Linked DNA regions of Candidatus Thiodictyon syntrophicum. The protein of the gene in region 3 interacts with the protein of the main gene of each other region in a pairwise test. Links are inferred from orthologs where the notes say so. Each region holds a gene or a part of one and is shown on either strand. Other genes may lie near its edges.

Region 1 (7,030 bases), 1.4 Mb from region 3 along the record:
GCCAGATGGCGAACTGCATGAGTCCGAACAGTTCCCGCTCGCCGCCGCGGCCAGCCTGGCGCGCCGCGACCAGGGCGGGCAGCGCGGCCGGTTTGAACCACTCGCGGATGCCTCGGTTGGCGGCCAGCCGCTCGCCCAGGCGCCCCACCAGGTCGCCGGTCAGCCAGTCACCCACCGGCACGTGGAAGCCGCGCTTGGGGCGCTCCAGGTGCCCGGGGGGCAGCAGCGGTTCGGCCCAGTGCCGCAGCAGCCACTTGCCGCGGTGGCCACGGACCTTAAGCTGGTCCGGCAGGGAGAGGCCGAACTCGACGACGCGGTGGTCGAGGAAGGGCACCCGCCCCTCGACGCCGAAGGCCATGAGCATCCGGTCGGTCTTGACCAGCAGGTTGTCCGGCAGGGCGGTCACGAGATCGGTGTACTGGCGCCGCTGCATCGCCGACCAGGCGGCGGGGGTCGCGGCCCAGGCGGCGAGGAAGGGGGCGCGGTCCAGCCCGGGGGCGGCGCCCAGCCGCGGGCCGAAGAGCCGTTGTGACCAGTGGCGCGACCACTGGCCGCGGGTGCGAAAGCCCCCGCTGCCGGGGTGGCGCAGGGTCTTGAACCAGCGTTCCAGGGGGCGCGGGTGGTAGCGGCGGTAGCCGGCGAAGGCCTCGTCGCCGCCCTCCCCGGAGAAGACCACCTTGAGTTCATCCCCGGCCGCCTGGGCGAGGATGGAGGTGGGCAGGCTCGCATAGTCGCGCATCAGCTCATCCGCCGCCCACACCGTGTGGGGGATGCGGGCGAAGACCTGGTCCAGGGTCAGTTCCAGCGGCTGGTGGTCGAAGCCGAAGTGGGCCGCGACCCGCGCCGCCTCGTCCAGTTCATCGGCCATGGTGGTCCCACGGTAGCCGACGGAAAAGGAACGGATGCGCCCAGCCCCGTGGGCGTGGAGCTGCGCGGCGAGCACCGCCGAGTCCACCCCGCCGGAGAGGAAGAGCCCGAAGGGGACCTCAGAGCGCATGTGTTCCTGCATGGCCGTGTCCATGAGCCGGTCCAACTCCTCCCGGGCCTGCGCGACCCCGATAGTCCGGGGCGCGACCGCCAGGGCCGACCAGTAGCGGTGCCGCTCGATGCTCAGGTCCGGCTGCAGGACCAGGGCCTCGCCGGGCAGTACCCGGCGGATGCCATGGAGCACCGTCTCCTCCCCCCCGGCGAACTGGTTCTGCAGGAAGCGGCGCAGGGCCCCCGGCTCGACCTCCGGCCGGCCCGGCAGGCAGGGAAGCAGGGCCTTGATCTCGGATGCGAAGGCGATCCGGTCCGGCAGCTTGACATAGAACAGGGGCTTGATGCCGAGCCGGTCGCGGGCAAGGATCAGTTGGCCGGACCGGGCGTCGTGCAGGGCGAAGGCATACATGCCGCGCAGCCGGGTGAGGCAGCCCAGGCCGTGGACCGCATAGGCGTGCAGGATGGTCTCGGAGTCGGAGTCGGTGCGCAGCACGCGGCCGGCCGCGCGCAGTTCCTCGTTCAGCTCGAGATAGTTGTAGACCTCGCCGTTGGCGGCCAGGGCGAGTTTGTCTTCCACCGCGACCATGGGCTGGTGGCCGGTGGCCAGCCCGATGATGGCGAGCCGCGTCTGGGCCAGACCGACAGTCCCGCCGCAGTAGGCGCCGCGGTCGTCCGGCCCGCGGTGGGCGAGGGCGGCGGCCATGACGCGCAGTTGCTCCGGGTCCGGGTAGCGGCCCGCGCGCATCAGGACACCGGCGATACCGCACATCGGCGTTGCTCCGTGGTTCTTGCGCGTTGCTGGTTGGGCGGCGTCACCGGGAGGCCCCCGCGGGGTCCGTGGCGGCGCTGGCGGGGGCGGGGTTCTCGTCCAGCACCAGGCCGCGGTCGGCCGTCAGCGTCAGTTGGGGTCGCCGGTTGCCCAGCGGGTAGATGCGGATGTCGCCGCTGCCGGTGACCAGTTCGATCCGCTCCCAGGCGGTTGGGTCGATGCCGACGGTGACCGTGCTGTCGCGCTCGGTAAAGACGCCGGTGTGCGTCACCGTATAGGTCACCGAAGAGGTCAGGGCGTCGTCCGCTCGCTCCAGACGGCCCTGCACCCGGCTGCCGGGCAGGCCGAAGCCGCGCCCCTTCAGCCGGATGGAGGCCGCCTCGCCCGCGGCGACCGCCGGGGTGCCCAGTTGGAACAGGGTCAGCGTCGCCGCGTCTGCCGCCAGGCGCAGTGTGCGCGGCCCGGGCGCGGCGGGCAATGGCGCGATGGCGAGGTTGCGGGTCTCCTGCACCGGGGTGGCGAGCAGGACGGCGAACAGCAGGCCCGCCGCGGCGAGCAGGTAGGCCCCCAGGGTCAGTGTGGGGTGACGCAGGGGCCGCGGGGCCGGCGGCGGCCGTAGGGCCGTCGCGTCCTCCCAGTGGGGGATGCGCAGGACCAGCCAATAGAGCACGAAGGCCACCCCATAGGTCAGCACCGCCGACCAGATGATGTCCGAGAGGAAGTGATCCCCGGCGGTCATGCGCCCGACCCCGAGCAGGGTGCCCAGGGCGACGGAGGCGAGCGCCGCGGTCAGGGCGAGCCGCGGGCGGCGGCGCGCCCAGATGAAATAGAAGACCCCCAGGGCGAAGCCGATGGCGCTGTGGCCGCTGGGGAAGGACTTGCCCAGGCCCCCGGGGGTGCGCTTGAGCGGCGGGACATAGGGCTGGGTGCCGCCGAGCGCGACCGTCTGATGGGGCCTGGGGCGTCCCCAGTAGTCCTTGATGACCCCGTTGATGATCAGACCGGGGCCAAGCAGGGTCACGGCCAGGACAAAGATCGCGTAGCGGCGGCGGCGCCGCTGGGAGCGCCAGATCCGGGTCGCGGCGATGGTGAGCAGGCTGCCGATCAGGATCAGGCCCCCGAGCAGCGGCGAGGCCTGATAGAGGAAGGCCCAGAGGTCGCGGCTGGACTCCCACCAGGGGTCCGCGGCCTGCGGATGATAGAAGAGCGCGGCCACGCGCAGATCCAGGTCGCTGAGCCAGAAGGGCAGGGTGCCGATCAGGGCGAGCAGCGCCAGGGCCAGGAGTTGGGGGCGCCAGTCGCGGCTGGGGCTTGCGGGTGTCTGCACCGGGGATGGCTAGGGCGTGCCGGCCCGCAGCCAGCGGCGGATGTCGGCCAGGTGGCGGCGGCTGACCGGAAGGCGCTCCGGGCAGTCACGCAGCCGCACCTCGGTGCCGCCGTCGGTGCCCTTCTCCAGCGCGAAGAGGCGCGAGCGCGCCACCAGTGCATTGCGGTGGATGCGCAGGAAGAGGTCTTCGAACTCGTCCTCCAGGGCCTTCAGGGACTCGTCCACCAGGAGTTCACCGCCGGTGTGGCGGACCGTGACGTACTTGTGCTCGGCCTGGAGAAAGATGATGTCCTCGATGGGGACGGTCTGCAGCCCGCCCCGGTAGTGGGCACTGAGCGAGAGCCGCCGCCCGGGGTGCGCCTCGTCGCGGGTGGCGAGTGCGGCGCGTTGCGGGCGGGTCGGGATGCGGGCCCGCTCCAGGGCCTCCTGGAGGCGCTCGCGCCGCACCGGCTTGACCAGATAGTCCTCCACCTTGCGCTCGAAGGCGGCCAGGGCGTACTGCTCGTAGGCGGTGACCAGGATCACCGCCGGCGGCGGCTCGATGTGCGAGATCTGGCGGGCCGCATCCAGCCCGTTGAGGCCGGGCATCTGCACGTCCATCAACACCAGGTCCACGGGTGTGGAGCGGCACAGTTGCACCGCCTCGATCCCGTCGCTCGCCTCGCCGGCCAGTTCGTAATTGCCCTGGATCTCGGACAGCAGGCGGACCAACCGTTGCCGGGCCGGGGATTCATCGTCGACGACAAGAATTTTCATTGCTGTTTCCAGGGGTAAGGGAACACCAGCCGGACCTGATAATCGCCCTCGATCCGCGAGATGATCACCCGCGCAGCGCCGTCGAACAGGCCCGCCATGCGTTGCTTTACGTTGTCGAGCGCCATGTGGTTGCCGTTGGTGTGGCGCTCGCCCGGCTCGCTGTCCGCGGGCAGGGTGTTGCGCACGCTCAAGTTCACCTGCGCCCGACGGTAACGCCCACTGATGCGGATCAGCCCGGGACGACGCGACGGCGCAATACCATGATAGACCGCGTTCTCGACCAGCGGTTGCAGGATCAACGGGGGCAGCATAGCATCGCCCGGCAGATCCTCGACATCCCAGAGGACCTGCAGGCGCTCGCCGAGCCGCTGTTTCTCGATATTCAGGTAGCGGTAGGCCAATTCCAACTCCTTGGACAGGGTCGAGGTCTCGTCCGGGTTCGCCAGGGTGGCGCGAAACAGATCCGCCAAGTCCTGCACCACCTCCTCGGCCACCCGCGGGTTGGTCTGGGTCAGGTTGGCGATGGTGTTCATGCTGTTGAACAGGAAATGGGGCCGAATCCGGGCCTGGAGCTTCTGGAAGCGGGCCTCCGCCTCGGCCTCCACCTGCAGTCGCCACATGTGGTGCAGATACAGATAGCGCAGCAGCATGCCCCCCAGGATGGCGCCGATCCCCAGGCTGCGGACCAGAATCCCGGGGAGTCCATCGCCCGGGAAGAGCTGGGCGTGGATCGGGTCCGGCGTCGCGCTGTAGGCCCCCCAGGTCACCAGTCCGGTGGTGGCGAGCAGCAGCAGCCAGGCGAGCAGCGCGGCCGCCCGATCGCCGACCCGCAGCAACGCCGGGCGCATGGCACAGAGCACGGCGCTCGCCGTGAGCGAGATGGTCAGGACGAACAAGGCCATGGGACCCAGATGCTCCCAGAACTCGGCGAGCGGGCGGCGCGACGCCAGGGTGAGGCTGATCCCCAGCAACTGGGCGGTCAGCACGACGCCCAGGACCATGGGCACGCGGCAGAAATTCGGCAGGAAGGCCTTGCGGCGCGGGGTCGGCTCCGGAACGTCCAGGAGATGTTGCATTGGTTCAGGTCCAACCCCGCTGGGGGCGCATGTAGAATGACCACTTTGTCACCGGTCGGACCTCATGATGCACCAGCCTAGTCAAACCACGTTCGCCGTCGTCGGCAAACCCTGGGCCGGGCGCTTCAGCGCCCCGACGGACGCCTTCGTCGAGGCCTTCACCGCCTCGGTGGACTTCGACCGTCGACTTTACCGCTATGATATCCAGGGTTCCATCGCCCATGCGACGATGCTCGCCCGCCAGGGTATCCTGAGTCAGGCCGAGGGCGAGCAGATCTGCGCCGGTCTCATGGCGGTGCGCGCCCGCATCGAGGCCGGCGACTTCGTCTGGTCCATCCCGCTCGAAGACGTCCACATGAACGTCGAGACCGCGCTGACCGAGGCGATCGGGGAGGCCGGCAAGCGCCTGCATACCGGGCGCTCGCGCAACGACCAGGTGGCCACCGATGTGCGGCTGTGGCTGCGCGAGGAGATCGACACCATCCGCGATGCGATCACCCGCTTCCAGGACGCCCTGCTGGACCTCGCCGAACGGGAGGCCGACACCGTGATGCCCGGTTTCACCCACCTCCAGGTCGCGCAGCCGATCACCTTCGGCCACCACATGATGGCCTGGTTCGAGATGCTGGAGCGCGACCGGGCCCGCCTGGCCGATTGCCGCGGCCGCGTCAACGTGATGCCGCTCGGGGCCGCCGCCCTGGCCGGGACCACCTACCCCATCGACCGCGCCTTCACCGCCGACCTCCTGGGCTTCGCGCGCCCCGCGGAGAATTCCCTGGACGCGGTTTCCGATCGGGACTTCGCCATCGAGTTTACCGCCGCCGCGGCGATCCTGATGATGCACCTGTCACGCTTCTCCGAGGAGTTGATCCTGTGGTCATCGGCCCAGTTCGGCTTCGTGGAACTGTCCGACAGCTTCTGTACCGGGTCCTCCATCATGCCGCAAAAGAAGAACCCGGACGTGCCGGAACTGGTGCGCGGCAAGAGCGGGCGGATCTTCGGCCACCTGATGGGCCTCCTGACGCTCATGAAGGGCCAGCCGCTCGCCTACAACAAGGACAATCAGGAGGACAAGGAGCCACTCTTCGACACCGTGGATAACGTCAAGGGCTGCCTCAAGGTCTATGCCGACATGATGGTGCATGTGACCTGCCGCCGCGAGCGGATGCGTGCCGCCGCCGCCCAGGGGTTCAGCACCGCTACGGACCTGGCGGACTATCTGGTGCGCAAGGGGATCGCCTTCCGCGACGCCCACGAGATCGTCGGCCAGGCGGTGGCCCTGGGGGTCCGGGAGGGGCGTGACCTCGCGCAACTGAGCATCGAGGAACTGCGCGGGTTCTCCGAGCGCATCGAGCCCGACGTCTACACCGTCCTCACCCTGGACGGTTCGGTGGCCGCCCGTGACCACCTGGGGGGCACGGCCCCGGCCCAGGTGCGCGCCGCCATCGCCCGGGCACGGGCGCGGTCGGCCGCCTGACCGCCATGGACAGCCTGGACGACCTCAACACCCGCCTCATCCGCTTCGCCCGCGAGCGCGACTGGGAGCAGTTCCACTCGCCCAAGAACCTGTCCATGGCCCTGGCCGGGGAGGTCGGCGAACTGCTGGAGCACTTCCAGTGGCTCACCGAGGCCCAGAGCCGGGACCTGACCCCGGAGAAGAAAGAGCAGGTGGCCCTGGAGTTGGCGGACTGCCTGATCTATCTCATCCGGCTCGCCGAGCGCTTGGGCGTGGACCCGATCGCCGCCGCCTATCGCAAGATCGCCATCAATGAGGGGCGTTACCCGGTTGAGCGGGTGCGGGGCGATGCCCGGCGGGCGGGGGAGTATGGGGACTGAGGGCCGTGATGGTTGAGGATGGGCATCGCTCTCGAGATTGGGCAAGTATTCGGATCGTGCCCGGTGCCTGGCGTAGACTGTCAGCGACCCACAAGGCTCAGGGCCGACCCAGCCAGTCCCGCAGGTCCGACTGGCTGTCGAGATCGAAGATGGCCTCGGACAGGGCTTCGAGGCGCGCAAGCGGCAGTGCATCGAGGCGGACCTCGAGTTCCGGTGGCAGCGGACCGAAGCGATGCCTGGCTTGGCGCAGCAGCAAGGCGGCGGCTTCCTCCTGTCGGCCCTCCT
Region 2 (6,966 bases), 4.2 Mb from region 3 along the record:
ACCGGGTCGCGGTGGAACTGTTCAGCCGGGGGGCGGACGACCGCTGGACCCTCAGTGAGTTCACTGCCCTCGATGCAACCGTGACCCTGGCCAGCGTCGGCTGCACCCTGACCCTGGCGGAGATCTATGACAAGGTGGACCTGGAGCCCGTCTGAACCTCAGACCACGGCGCCCGTAGGAACGGTTCACTGATAAGTTAAACAAGTTCATTAGGGAATGCTTGCCGCGTCGTTGTCGTTGTCGTTGTCGTAATCGAGGCTATCGTAGCGCCCCGGATTCTCTCGCACGCCAAATTGCGTCGCTTCTTCGATTACGATTACGACAACGACAACGACAACGAACGTGTTTGTGTTTAACTTATTCCAGACTCGTTACTTACCGTGAAAGTCAGGCCGGGACCCGGTGGGAGCGGCTTCAGCCGCGACGCGACCGCGCAAGCAGCCCGGCGCCTGCGCGAGGGATCCGCGTCAGGGCGGCGGCCGTCGCTCCGCCAACTGCGCCCGCAGTTGCGCCAATTCCTGTTCGGCCTGTCGGCGCGCCTGCGCCTCGGTTTCGGCGCGTCGCTCGGCCTCGCGTCTGGCGCCCGCTTCGGCCTCGGCGCGCTGTGCCTGCGTCTCGGCGCGCTGTGCCTGCGTCTCGGCGCGCGCCTCGGCTTCCTGTCTGGCCCGCGTTTGCGCCGCGGCGTGCTGCTCGGCCTCCCGCCACTCGGGGAGCACGAAATCGGCATAGACCGGGTCGTGGACCATCGCCTTGGGCTCGGGCTTTGTGAGCAGGTCGGTCAACCGGAATTGCAGCCCCGGCAGGACGCGCGAGCGGATGATGCCGTCGTCCGGTGCGATGGGGATATAGAGACCCGCGGCCGTGCGGGTGAAGAATGCCTGACGCTCGGGCTCCCGGTGCAGGATGTAGTACTCGGGCACCCCCCCGGCGGCATATTCGGCCTTCTTGGTGACCGTATCGCGCTCGCTGCCGCGGCGCTCCAGGTCCGACAGGGCCTCGATGCACAGGTCGAAGACACCGTGGTAAGAGGCATCCAAGGGCAGCAGCGGCTGGGGGTTGGTGTTGCACACGACCCCGAAATCGGGCTTGCGGATCACGGTCCCGGTCGGCAGCTTCAGGCGGAAGCCCATCTCCAGGGCCACCATCCGGGCGATCGGGCGGGTGTCGAGAAAGTATTGCAAAAGCCTGATGAACCAGGCGTAAACCAGAAAGGTCCCGTAGTCGGACACCGGCTTTTCCTCCAGACGACCGTTGTTCCACTCGTAATGGATGTCCGATTCCAGGTAATACTCCGTCCAGTAGGTCTCCTCCGAGACCAGCAGGCCGTCCGCGCAGCGGGGCTCGCCGGCGACCTCGGGCGAGAACCCGGGCGGGCGGGCGATGGCGGGGGGCGGGGGCTGGTGCGCCGGTGTGCGAAGGGTCGCGGCGGTTGGGCACATAGCGATGGGCCTTGCTTGGGGGGAATTGCCTGGGTGAAAGCCTGGCACGGGGGGCGGGCGGCGGGGGCCGCACATCGACAGTCTACCCAGCGATCCGGCCGACCTCAACGCCCGCGGCAGATACGCAAATCTTCTGCTTCGGGTGGGGCTTGCCGGCTGGACCAGTGGCCCGGCGGCGAGCGCCGCGGCTGGTGTTCAAGACATCAGCGACCAAGGGCTAGTGTCCACACCACCGCGGCGGGCGCTTATCGATAAACGCGGCAATGCCCTCCTGCGCATCCAGCGTTTGCAGATTGCGTACCATGGCTTGGCGACTGTAGTCGTAGGCCTCGGCCAGGGGTAATTCAAGCTGGTGATAGAAGGCCGCCTTGCCGATCGCGAGCGTCAGTGGTGACTTGCCCGCCAACTGGCTGGCCAGGGCTGCGGTCCGGGCCTCGAGCCCGGCCGCCGGCACGATCTCGTTGACCAGGCCGAAGCGCAACGCCGTCGCGGCGTCGATCGGGTCGCCCGTCAGCAGCATCTGCATCGCCTGCTTGGGGGTGACGTTGCGCGACAGGGCGACCATGGGTGTCGAACAGAAAAGCCCGATATTCACCCCCGGCGTGGCAAAACGGGCGTCGTCCGCGGTGATCGCCAGGTCGCAGGTCGCCACCAACTGGCAACCGGCCGCGGTGGCAATGCCATGCACCCGGGCGATCACCGGTTTGGGCAACCGCACGATGGCCAACATCAGCTCGGCGCACTCCGCGAACAGCGCTTCGGCATAGGTCTGATCCTCCTGGTTGGCACGGACCTCCTTCAGGTCATGACCGGCGCAGAAGCCCGGGCCGGCTCCGGCCAGGATCACGACGCGCACGGCCTGATCGGTGGCGATGTCGTCGAAGGCTCGGTGCAGGGCCTTCAGCATGGCGCGCGACAGGGCGTTGCGCGCCTGAGGCCGGTTCAGCGTCAGGGTCGTGACACCGGCGTCGTCTTGGCGCAGCACCAGCGAGTTCTCGTCAGTCATACTCTCGTTTCTCCGGATGGTTGAGTGGCGGCGCGGCATACTCGCCGGGCCCGGGTGGCCTTGATCATAACTCCGGCCACGCGCCCTTGCGACAACCCGTCGCGGCCTGGGGGCCGCTCCTACGCCGTAGGAGCGGCCCCCAGGCCGCGACGGCGGCGGTTGCCGAAATATGCCGCCCACGGCGCCACGACCTGATCGCGCCGACCGGACAATGGCATCGTGTTTATTCGCCGACGGTCTTGGGAAACACCGCCTCCCGGACCTGTTCCGCGGTCAGTGACGGGGCGCAGCAGGTGACGAAGCGGATGGCATAGTCACGCAGATAGTGGCCGCGGCGCAGGGCAATGCGGGTGGTATTGGCGGCAAAGAGCCCGCCGGCGGGGAGCAGCCGCAGGCCGGCATCGCGCGCCGGATGGAAGGCCATGGCGGCGATGATGCCGACCCCCAGGCCGAGTTCCACATTTGGAAGTTCATCTCAGGCCGACTCGTGACGGAACACCCGCAGCGGTGCGGGCACCAGGCGCACCCGCTGACCCTGGGTCAGGCCGCTCGCCCGTTCGCGCGGCAGGAGGACTTCATAGTGTCGCGGCTCGGTCCCCGCCGCGGCCTCCTCGACCCCGTCCAGTTCCACCCGGGCACTGCCGCCGAAAGCCAGGACCCGCCGCACCAGGGCATCCAGCCCATTGGGGGTGTCGAGATCGGTGACGATGTCCAGTTCGTGGGGGCGGGCGAAACCGACCACGTCCGTCCCCTGGACGGCGTTGCTCCCATCGTGGGTCAGGCTCGATTCGCCGACCCGGACGTGGGCACCGTCCACCCGGCCGTGGAAGACGTTGGCCGTGCCCAAGAAGCCGTAAACAAAGGGGCTGGCCGGGTGCTCGTAGACCTGGTCGGGGCTGCCGACCTGCTCGACCCGCCCGCGGTTCATCAGCACCACCCGGTCGGCGACCTCCAGGGCCTCCTCCTGGTCATGGGTGACGAAGATGGAGGTGACGTGCAGGTCGTCGTGCAGGTCGCGCAGCCAGCGCCGCAGTTCCTTGCGCACCTGGGCATCCAGGGCGCCGAAGGGCTCGTCGAGCAGCAGCACCCGGGGCTCGACCGCGAGCGCCCGGGCGAGCGCGATGCGCTGGCGCTGACCGCCGGAGAGTTGCGACGGGAAGCGGTCGGCGAGCCATTCCATCTGCACCAGATCGAGCAGGCGCAGGACGCGGCGGCGAATCTCCGGCTCCTTGGGGCGGCTGCGGCGCGGCTGCACCCGCAGGCCGAAGGCGACGTTTTCAAAGACCGTCATGTGGCGGAACAGCGCATAGTGCTGGAAAACGAAGCCCACCTGGCGCTGACGCACATGGGTGCCGGAGGCGTCCTCCCCTTCCAGGATGACGCGGCCCGCGTCGGCCGTCTCCAGCCCCGCGATGACCCGCAACAGGGTGGTCTTGCCGCAGCCGGAGGGGCCCAGCAGGGCCACCAGTTGACCGGTGGGAAAGTCGAGCGACACCCGGTCCAGCACGGTGACGCCGGCGAAGGTCTTGGTGATCTCTTCGACCTGGATGCTCATTAGGATATTCCTGAAATGACTCACGCCGCGGCGCGGGAGTGGACGAGGGTCGATCCTCACCCAACTGTTGAACGATTTCGCGCGGAGACGTTGTCGTTGTCGTTGTCGTAATCGAAATCGAAATCGAAATCGAGGTTATCGTAGCGCCCCGGATGCTCTCGCACGCCGGATTTTATCGCTTATCCGATTTCGACAACGACAACGACAACGACAACGATTGTGTTTAACTTCTTCTTGACACGTTACCAAGTGGTGCCGGGGCCGGGCGATTGGCCTGCCATTCCACCCAGGACTTGAGCGCCAGCGTCACCAGGGCCAGCATGGCCAGCAGCGAGGCGACGGCGAAGGCGGCAGCGAAGTTGTATTCGTTGTAGAGGATCTCCACATGCAGCGGCATGGTATTGGTCTGACCGCGGATGTGCCCCGAGACCACGCTCACCGCCCCGAACTCGCCCATGGCCCGGGCATTGCACAGGATGGTCCCGTAGAGCAGGCCCCACTTGATGTTGGGCAGGGTCACCCGCCAGAAGGTCTGCAGTCCGCTTGCGCCCAGCACCGTGGCCGCCTCCTCGTCGTCGCGGCCCTGCGCCTGCATCAGCGGGATCAACTCCCGGGCGACGAAGGGGAAGGTGACGAAGACCGTCGCCAGCACGATGCCCGGCACCGCAAAGACGATCTTGATGTCGTGTTCAATGAACCAGTGGCCGAACCACCCCTGGGCGCCGAAGATCAGCACCCAGATCAGCCCCGCAATCACCGGCGAGACCGAGAACGGCAGGTCGATCAGGGTGCCCAGGAGCTCCTTGCCGCGGAACTCGAAGCGGGCAATCGCCCAGGCCGCAGCCACCCCGAAGACCAGATTGAGCGGCACCGCGATGCCCGCCGCCAGCAGGGTTAGGCGCACCGCGGCCAGGGCATCGGGGTCGGTCACGGCACGCAGCGCGGTCCCCCAGCCCTTGCTTAAGGCCTGATGGAAGACCACCACCAGCGGCATGAAGACGAACAGGATGAAAAAGGTTAAAGAGACGCCCAGGATCAGCCGCCGCACCCAGGGTTGCTCCCGGGTGGCGGCATTGTCCTCGTAGCGGTGGGCGCCGATCCCGACCGCACTGGCGCCGTGCAGGGTCGCGGCGACGGCCATCAGCGGTTCCTCCCGGTGCGCTTGCCGCTCCAGGCCTGCAACAGATTGATGGCCAGCAGCATCATGAAGGAAAACAGCAGCATCACCACGGCGACCGCGGTGGCCCCCGAGGTGTCGTACTGCTCCAGCTTGGTGATGATGATCAGCGGCGTGATCTCCGAGACCATCGGGATGTTGCCGGCGATGAAGATCACCGACCCGTACTCGCCCACGCCGCGGGCGAAGGCGAGCGCGAAGCCGGTCAGCAGCGCCGGTGTCAACACCGGCAGCAGCACCCGGGTAAAGGTCTGGCGCCGCTGTGCCCCCAGGCTCGCCGCCGCCTCCTCCAGTTCGGTCTCCAGGTCCTCCAGCACGGGCTGCACCGTGCGCACCACGAAGGGCACCCCGATGAAGATCAGGGCCACCAGCACCCCGAGCGGCGTGAAGGCGACCTTGATCCCGAAGGGTGCGACGAGCCCGCCGAGCCAGCCGTTGCCGGCCCAGAGCGCGCTGAGCGAGATCCCCGCCACGGCGGTGGGCAGCGCAAAGGGCAAATCGATCAGGGCATCCACCAGTTTCTTGCCGGGGAAGCTGTAGCGCACGAGCGACCAGGCCAGCATCAGCCCGAAGACGACATTGATCCCCGCGGCCAGCAGCGCCGCGCCGAACGAGAGTTTGTAAGTGGCCACCACCCGCGGGGCCGTGACGATGGCCCAGAACTCGGCCCAGGTGAGCGAGGCGGTCTGGATGAAGACCGCCGCCAGCGGCAGCAGGACCATCAGGGACAGATAGATCAGGGTGTAACCCAGCGACAGGCCGAAGCCCGGCAGGACCCGGGTCTGGCCGGTCGGGTTGAAAAAGCTGACGGCGGCGCTCATCGGTGCAGCACCGACAGGGGTCTTGAGGGAATCATGCAGAGGGCCTCGGGCTGGATGAGGGGCGGTCAGTCTAAGCCTAGCTTAGCGAAGCGCGAAACCAACTGGAACCGCAGAAATCCGCTAAAGTTCGCATCATTTGTTGGTTCAGCTCCGCGTCGCGGCGCCTTCCAATGCAGGTCCATCAACCCCGGAGCACTATCCACATGATCGGCCCCATCCAACTGCGGTCCCTGATCCTCGGCACCGTCCTGGGGCTCGCCCCCCTGTGCGGCGCGGCGGCCGGGGCCACGCTGCTGAACGTCTCCTACGACCCGACCCGGGAACTCTACCAGGCCGTCAACCCGGCCTTCATCGAGGCGTGGCAGGCCAAGGCGGGCGAGGCACTGACCATCCGGCAATCCCATGGCGGCTCCGGCAAGCAGGCGCGGGCAGTCATCGACGGGCTGGACGCGGACGTCGTGACCCTGGCCCTGGCCTACGACATCGACGCCATCGCCGGGAAGGGCCTGCTGGACAAGGACTGGCAGCGGCGCCTGCCCCACAACAGCTCACCCTACACCTCCACCATCGTCTTCCTGGTGCGCAAGGGCAATCCCAAAGGAATCAAGGACTGGGGCGACCTGACCAAGGCCGGGGTGAGCGTCATCACCCCCAACCCCAAGACCTCCGGCGGGGCGCGCTGGAACTACCTGGCGGCCTGGGCCTGGGCGGAAAAGCACTTCGGTGGTGACGAGGCCAAGGTCAAGGACTACATCGTGAGCCTCTACCAGAACGTGCCGGTCCTCGACTCCGGCGCCCGCGGCTCCACCACCACCTTCGTCCAGCGCGGTCTGGGTGACGTGCTGCTGTCCTGGGAGAACGAGGCCTTCCTGGCCCTGAAAGAGTTCGACGCCGACAAGTTCGAGATCGTTGCGCCCTCCCTCTCCATCCTCGCCGAGCCCCCGGTCGCCGTGGTCGACAAGAACGTC
Region 3 (6,846 bases):
AGGCGCGCGAGGCGCGAGCCGGACGGCTCGGCGTCGATGCGCGGGTACCAGAAATAGCCGCCGAAGACCTCATCCGCCCCCTGGCCGGACTGGACCACCTTGACCTCGCGCGAGACCTGTTCGGATAACAGATAGAAGGCGACCGCGTCCTGGCCGAACATGGGCTCGGTCATGGCGTCGATGGCCTCGGGCAGGCGCTTCAAGACCTGATCGTTGGGGACCCGGAACTTGCGGTGACGGGTGCCGTAGCGGGCCACCACCAGGTCCGAGTACTCGAACTCGCTGCCCGCCTCCTCCGGGGTGTCCTCGAAGCCCACCGAGAAGGTTCGCAGATCCGCCACCCCGGCCTCCGCCAGCAGGGCGACCAGGAGGCTGGAGTCCAGGCCGCCCGAGAGCAGTACCCCCACCGGCACGTCCGCCACCTCGCTGCGCCGCTTCACCGCCAGGCGCAGGCGCTCATGGATGCCGGCGAGCCAGTCGGCCTCGCTCGGCAGCGGGTCCGGGCGCGTCGCATCCAGACTCCAATAGGCCTCTTCGACCTCGCCGCCGTCGGCGTCCAGCCGCAGCCAGTGCGCCGGGGCCAGCTTGCGCACGCCCTGCAGGATGGTGCGCGGGGCCGGCACCACGGCGTGCAGGGTGAAGAGGTGGTGCAGGGCGATGGGGTCGATGCTGGTGTCCACCCCGCCCGCCGCCAGCAGGGCCTGGGTGGTCGAGGCGAACCGGAAGCTCGGGCCCTGCCGCGACCAGTACAGCGGCTTGATGCCGAAGCGGTCACGGGCGAGGAACAGCACGCGCTGATTGGCGTCCCAGAGGGCGAAGGCGAACATGCCGTGCAGGCGCTCCGGGCAGCGCTCGCCCCAGGCGTGCCAGGCCTTGAGGATGACCTCGGTGTCGCCGTCGGAGAAGAAGCGGTAGCCCTTGGCCTCGAGTTCCCGACGCAGGTCCCGGTAGTTGTAGATGGTCCCGTTGAAGACCAGGGCCAAGCCCAGTTCCGCGTCGACCATGGGCTGATTGGAGCGCACCGAGAGATCGATGACCGCGAGCCGCCGGTGGCCGAATCCCAGGGCGCCGTCGCTGTAGCTCCCGCCATGGTCCGGCCCGCGGCGGGTCAACCGCCCCATCATGGACGCGATCACCGCGAGGTCCGCCGGGGCGCCGTCGAGACGCAGTTCACCACAGATACCGCACATAGCCCCTGCTCCCGCGGCCGCCGGGGCTTGCCCGGCGGCCGCAATAACCTACCCTAAGAAGAGTGTTTGGCCGCAAATGAACGCAAATAAGCGCAAATAAATCTGCTGGTTGGCATCGTCCCGGGCGTCGACCTGGCAGAAAAATCCAAGGCTTTGATTATTTGCGTTAATTTGCGTTAATTTGCGTTAATTTGCGTTCATTTGCGGCTAAACTGCTTTTTCCGGGTTGACCTGATCCCTGGTGCCCGCGGGCGCGGCCAAGGTTGCAAAGCCCCCGCCAAGACCCTAGCTCGGGTGCACGGCTTTAAGGCCCCCTTGATCGCTTTCCTCAGGCACCGGGGCGGCGGCGCAGACCGCCGCCCCGGGCCTGGACCCCGCACCAATCCCAACCCTCAGCACCCGGAGCACTCCGACCATGGCACACCAACTGCCCGCACTGCCCTACGCGAAGGACGCCCTTGCCCCCGTGATCTCCGCCGAGACCATCGACTATCACTACGGCAAGCACCACCAGGCCTATGTCACCAACCTCAACAACCTGATCCCGGGCACCGAGTTCGAGTCACTGTCCCTGGAAGACATCATCCTGAAGTCCTCCGGCGGGGTCTTCAACAATGCCGCCCAGGTCTGGAATCATACCTTTTACTGGAACTGCCTGAGCCCCACCGGCGGCGGCGCACCCACCGGCGCCCTGGCCGCCGCCATCGACGCCAAGTTCGGCTCCTTCGAGGACTTCAAGAAGGCCTTCACCCAGTCCGCCGTCACCAACTTCGGCTCCGGCTGGACCTGGCTCGTGAAGAACGCCGACGGCTCGCTTGAGATCTTCAACACCGCCAATGCCGGCTGCCCCCTGACCTCCGGCAAGAAGCCCCTGCTGACGGTCGATGTCTGGGAGCACGCCTACTATATCGACTACCGCAACGCCCGTCCCAAGTACCTGGAAACCATCTGGGACAAGATCAACTGGGGATTCGTGGCGGCGAATTTCGGGGGCTGATGCGCGGGGGCGCCGGGCCCCGGCCCGGCGCCGCCGTCCGGCTGACGCCTCGACCTCCGGTTTCGGCCTGATCAGCCAAGGCCCTGAGGCTTCGCTGTAAAGGTTGCGCGGCGCCGCTGTGGGAGCGGCTTCAGCCGCGACGAGCCCTCGCAAGCCGCCGCCATGTCGCAGGTTACCGCGGCCTCGCATCGCGGCTGAAGGAAGCCGCTACCGCGGGGGATTTTCGTCCCCTGGGCCGGACGGGGCATTCGAGACTGGGCAAGTATTCGCCGCGACCTCCCCGTAGCCCGGATGGAGCGCAGCGGAATCCGGGTGCGGCCTCGCAGGTAGGCGATGAATCAGCGGGTTGCCGAGGGGACCTGGATTCCGCTGCGCTCCATCCAGGCTACGACCTGAAGCCTCGATCTCCGGTTTGGGCCTGATCCGCCCGGGGCCTGAGGCTTTGCCGTGAAGGTCGCGCAGCGGCGCTGTGGGAGCGGCTTCAGCCGCGACGAGCCCTCGCAAGCCGCCGCCATGTCGCAGGTTATCGCGGCCTCGCATCGCGGCTGAAGCCGCTCCCACGAGGGACTGTCGTCCCTGGGCCGGACGGGGAATTCGCCCCGCCCGAGACGTTTCGGAGGCCGCGTCAGGCGGTTGATTCCGCGAATCTTCCGCAGTTTCAAAACGTTCGGGACGGGGCGAATGCCCCGTCCCGCCGGGAGGATCGCACCGCACTGGGGTGCGGCGCTCCCAGTGGCCGGGATGATGATCAAGGCCGCCGCCGCGACCCGGGATGATGGGCATCGCTCCCGCTCTGCCCATCCTACGGCTCAGGCCAAAACTCATCATTCAGAATGTCGTCCATCGACCAGGGACAGGTTTCGGGCAAGTCGTCGATCTCGACCTCTTTCAGCACGTTGCTGATGGCATCGTCCCAGGCCTGTTCCCACCATCCGGCATCCCGCAAGTCGGCCTTCAAACTGAGCGTTTCGGCAAGACAACGGATGACGCTGCGGCGCTGGATCCTGATCGTGCGCCGCCGGCTATTGCCGCGGCGCTCGGGCTGATATTGCCACTTCAGGAGATGGGCCAGGAGCACGGCCATCCTGCTCTTTAATTCGCGCCGCTCGCTCTTGCCCACGTCCTCGATCTCCTCTGCAATGTGCTCCAGGTCCAGCAGAGTAAAGTCGCCGGCACGCAGCAGCCGCGCCTGTTCATCGGCCCAGGCGACGATGTCTTGTTCATAACGATGAGTGGCCATGGCCGTCCTCGTACGAATGATCTGAACCGGAGTCCAAGGCTTCAGCCTTGGAGGGGGGCGCCAAGGCTGAAGCCTTGGACTCCGGCAGGGTCAGGCGCGCACCTGCCCATCACCCAGCACCACGAACTTGAGCGAGGTCAGCCCCTCCAGGCCCACCGGCCCGCGGGCGTGGAACTTGTCGGTGCTGATGCCGATCTCGGCGCCTAAGCCGTACTCGAAGCCGTCGGCGAAGCGGGTGCTGGCGTTGACCATGACGGAGCTTGAGTCGACCTCGCGCAGGAAGCGGCGGGCGCGGCCATAGTCCTGGGTGACGATGGCGTCGGTGTGGGCCGAGCCGTGGCGGGCGATGTGGTCCATGGCGGCGTCCAGTCCGTCCAGGATCCGGATGGAGAGGATGGGGGCCAGGTACTCGGTGTCCCAGTCCTCGTCGGTGGCCGGCAGGGCGTAGGGGACCAGATCGAGAGTGCGGGGGCAGCCGCGCAGTTCCACGCCCTGGGCGGCCAGGGCGGCGGCGATGGGCGGCAGCAGGGTTGCGGCCACGGGTGCGTCGACCAGCAGGGTCTCCAGGGTGTTGCAGGTGCCGTAGCGCTGGGTCTTGGCGTTCATGACGATGCGCAGGGCCTGATCCGGGTCCGCGGCGGCGTCCAGGTACACGTGACAGATGCCGTCTAAGTGCTTGATCACCGGTACCCGCGCGTCCCGGCTGATGCGCTCGATCAGCCCCTTGCCGCCGCGCGGGATGATGACGTCGATGAACTCCGGCATGGCGATCATGGACCCGACCGCGGCGCGGTCGGTGGTGGCGACCACCTGGACCCCATCGGCCGGCAGCCCGGCTTGCGTCAGGCCGGCGCGGATGCAGGCGGCGATGGCCTGGTTGGAGGCGAGCGACTCGGAGCCGCCGCGCAGCACCGTGGCGTTGCCGGATTTGAGACAAAGCCCGGCGGCGTCGGCGGTGACGTTGGGGCGCGACTCGTAGATGATGCCGACGACCCCCAGCGGCACCCGCATCCGCCCCACCTGGATGCCGGAGGGGCGGTAGTTGAGGTCGGTGATGGCGCCGATGGGGTCGGGCAGGGCGGCGATCTGGCGCAGCCCCTCCAGCATGGCGTCGATGCGCCCGGGGGTGAGTTCCAGGCGGTCCAGCATGGCCGCGTCCAGGCCCTTGGCCGCCCCGGCGTCCAGGTCCGCGCGGTTGGCGGTGGCGATCACCGCCCGCTCGCGCTCGATGTGCTGCGCGATGGCGATGAGGGCCGCGTCCTTGTCGAGGGTGGCGGCGCGGGCCAGGGCGCGGGCGGCGGTGCGGGCGCGGCGGCCCAGGTCTGCCATGTAGGCCGGGATGTCGGTGATCGGGGGCTGGGTCATGGTGGCGTTCCGGGGCTGCAAAGATGCCGTGCCGTGGGGGGCGCAGGCGGCGCCGACCCCGCGGGATCTTGGCCGGGGAGCATAGCAGTCGGACAGGCGTTTTGCCCGTGCCTCGTCAGTCGTCGTCCCGGTCCGACTGCGCGTGATGAGGAGGGAGCGCTTGAATTCGCGGGCTGCTATGATCAGTGGCGGATTTGTTTCACCTTTGACGAGGGAGATGCCAGCAATGTCGAGATCACCGACTATCACTGAAGATCCGCCGCTCCTGGTCCTCCCGCCCATCCACCCGGGCGAGGTGCTGCGCGACGAACTCGATGAATTGGGCCTGTCAGCCAACGCGCTGGCGCGTGCCCTGGACGTGCCGCCGAACCGTGTCACCGAGGTCCTCAACGGCCAGCGCTCGGTCAGCGCGGACACCGCGCTACGCCTTGCCCGCTATTTCGGCACTTCGGCCCGGTTCTGGATGAATCTGCAATTGAGCTATGAGCTGGCGGTCGCCGAACGGACACTGGGAGAGTCGATTGCGGAGTGCGTCCGGCCCCGCGCTGCATGAGCCGGCTCCGCGCCCGCCAATCCCCTCGTTATCCATGGCATAATCCCGCCACCCTCACCAGGCGCGCGCGGGTTGCGCGGCAACTCGGACTTGGGACATGCCCGACGGCGAGACCTTCGACTGCTTCTTGAGCCACAACAGCCGGGCCCAGCCCGCGGTGCGGGCGCTGGCGGCGCAACTGCGCGACCGCGGTCTGACCGTCTGGCTGGACGAGGAGCAATTGCGGCCGGGCTTGCCCTGGCAGCCGCTCCTGGAGTCCGGTATCCGCGCCGCGCGCAGCGTCGCCGTCCTGGTCGGGGCGGACGGGCTGGGGCCTTGGGAGCAGAAGGAGATGCGCGCCGCCCTCAGCCTGGCAGTGAAGGACGGACGCCCGGTGATTCCGGTCCTGTTGGCCGACGCCCCCGCGGCGCCCGAGTTGCCGCTCTTCCTCGCCAAGCACATGAAGATCGGCGGCCAGGCGCCGGAGATGATCGCCCTGCCGGCCGGGTGTTTTCAGATGGGCAGTCCGCCGGGAGAACCTGGCGCTGGGATGGCGAGGGTCCCCGGCATTCCGTCTTGTGGGCGCCTTTGCCATGGGTCGAACCGAGGCGAGCTTCGCGCAATACGACCGTTTTGCCGAGGCGACCGGCCGCAGGAAGCCTGACGACCGGGGTTGGGGGCGCGGCGATCGGCCGGTGATCGATGTCTCCTGGGTCAACGCGAGCGCCTATGCCGCCTGGCTTGCCGGGCAGACCGGCCAGCCCTATCGCCTGCCCAGCGAGGCCGAATGGGAATATGCCGCCCGCGCCGGACGACATCGGCTTGCGGCTGTCCCGAGGGGCTTCCCCGCCCGGCCGGGGCCGCTAGCGCGGAGCGCAATCCGGCAAGCAGGCATGGGTGGCGGGGCCTGGCTGGAAAGGCCCCGGGCGGAGCCGGGGCGGTTTCCAGCCGGGCACCGCCGCCCCCTGCTGCCACGCGGGAACCATTCTTCTCGTTCCCACGCCGGCGCGTCACTGCCGCTAAGTCAAGCCGCAACGGTTACTGGGAGCGCCGCACCCCAGTGCGGCGCGGCCTCTGCTCAACTCACACCGGCGGGGTTGTCTGCGAGATCGTGCCGCACTGGGGTGCGGCGCTCCCAGGTCGGGCCGTAGGATGGGCAAAGCCCGCGCGCGACGGTCCGGACCTGTCGTGGCGTCGCTCGGGCGTGCCCATCCGGGGCGCGTCGCGGTCTGGGGGATGGGCACGCTGCGCTTTGCCCACCCTACAAGCTTTCATGTTACGGGGTGACGGACGAGCCCTCATGGCCGCTAGCCGGACCAGGGCCGCTGAGTGTCTCCGCTGTCGACCGGCTGAAGCCTCGACCTCCGGTCTTCTTGCGGACGGCGCAAACTGCCGCGGCCTCGTCGCGGCTGAAGCCGTTCCCACAGCGTACAATCTCGTCGGTTTGCCGCGTCCACCCCTCTCGTCACGACAACGGAGATTCATCATGCGCAAGATTCCGCTCCTGCTGAGCCTGCTGGCC

What was found.
Region 1: the proteins of THSYN_RS22865 (region 3) and THSYN_RS16820 interact in binary tests that used the Escherichia coli proteins (3 or more experiments, as listed by UniProt). The link is inferred for Candidatus Thiodictyon syntrophicum from one-to-one orthologs.
Region 2: the proteins of THSYN_RS22865 (region 3) and THSYN_RS05090 interact in binary tests that used the Escherichia coli proteins (3 or more experiments, as listed by UniProt). The link is inferred for Candidatus Thiodictyon syntrophicum from one-to-one orthologs.

Annotation. Positions count from the first base shown.
Region 1 is NZ_CP020370.1:4,000,654-4,007,683, reverse strand. The notes cover bases 1,961-4,959. They hold THSYN_RS16820 (LytR/AlgR family response regulator transcription factor), read right to left. Parts: upstream 3,834-4,959; coding sequence 3,087-3,833; downstream 1,961-3,086. Other genes in these bases: THSYN_RS16815 (sensor histidine kinase), read right to left, coding at 3,830-4,909; THSYN_RS16825 (phosphatase PAP2 family protein), read right to left, coding at 1,961-3,077. Outside these bases: asnB (asparagine synthase (glutamine-hydrolyzing)), read right to left, coding at 1-1,750; more of THSYN_RS16825, read right to left, coding at 1,794-1,960; argH (argininosuccinate lyase), read left to right, coding at 4,977-6,386; THSYN_RS16805 (nucleotide pyrophosphohydrolase), read left to right, coding at 6,392-6,745; THSYN_RS16800 (DUF2887 domain-containing protein), read right to left, coding at 6,843-7,030. UniProt on the Escherichia coli protein: Member of the two-component regulatory system BtsS/BtsR, which is part of a nutrient-sensing regulatory network composed of BtsS/BtsR, the low-affinity pyruvate signaling system YpdA/YpdB and their respective target proteins, BtsT and YhjX.
Region 2 is NZ_CP020370.1:1,150,737-1,157,702, reverse strand. Bases 1,961-4,895 are described here. They hold THSYN_RS05090 (sulfate/molybdate ABC transporter ATP-binding protein), read right to left. Parts: upstream 4,001-4,895; coding sequence 2,921-4,000; downstream 1,961-2,920. Other genes in these bases: cysW (sulfate ABC transporter permease subunit CysW), read right to left, coding at 4,224-4,895; THSYN_RS05095 (type 2 periplasmic-binding domain-containing protein), read right to left, coding at 2,669-2,905; THSYN_RS05100 (enoyl-CoA hydratase), read right to left, coding at 1,961-2,445. Outside these bases: THSYN_RS05110 (Uma2 family endonuclease), read left to right, coding at 1-155; THSYN_RS05105 (Uma2 family endonuclease), read right to left, coding at 468-1,439; more of THSYN_RS05100, read right to left, coding at 1,657-1,960; more of cysW, read right to left, coding at 4,896-5,141; sulfate ABC transporter permease subunit CysT, read right to left, coding at 5,141-5,998; THSYN_RS05075 (sulfate ABC transporter substrate-binding protein), read left to right, coding at 6,202-6,966. UniProt on the Escherichia coli protein: Part of the ABC transporter complex CysAWTP involved in sulfate/thiosulfate import. Responsible for energy coupling to the transport system.
Region 3 is NZ_CP020370.1:5,400,974-5,407,819, reverse strand. Bases 2,656-5,470 are described here. They hold THSYN_RS22865 (glutamate-5-semialdehyde dehydrogenase), read right to left. Parts: upstream 4,793-5,470; coding sequence 3,518-4,792; downstream 2,656-3,517. Other genes in these bases: THSYN_RS36120 (toll/interleukin-1 receptor domain-containing protein), read left to right, coding at 5,443-5,470; THSYN_RS22860 (HigA family addiction module antitoxin), read left to right, coding at 4,938-5,345; THSYN_RS22870 (DUF29 domain-containing protein), read right to left, coding at 2,990-3,427. Also shown: THSYN_RS22880 (N-acetylglutaminylglutamine amidotransferase), read right to left, coding at 1-1,190; THSYN_RS22875 (superoxide dismutase), read left to right, coding at 1,606-2,187; more of THSYN_RS36120, read left to right, coding at 5,471-5,988; THSYN_RS22850 (formylglycine-generating enzyme family protein), read left to right, coding at 5,918-6,475; THSYN_RS22845 (YbhB/YbcL family Raf kinase inhibitor-like protein), read left to right, coding at 6,811-6,846. UniProt on the Escherichia coli protein: Catalyzes the NADPH-dependent reduction of L-glutamate 5-phosphate into L-glutamate 5-semialdehyde and phosphate. The product spontaneously undergoes cyclization to form 1-pyrroline-5-carboxylate.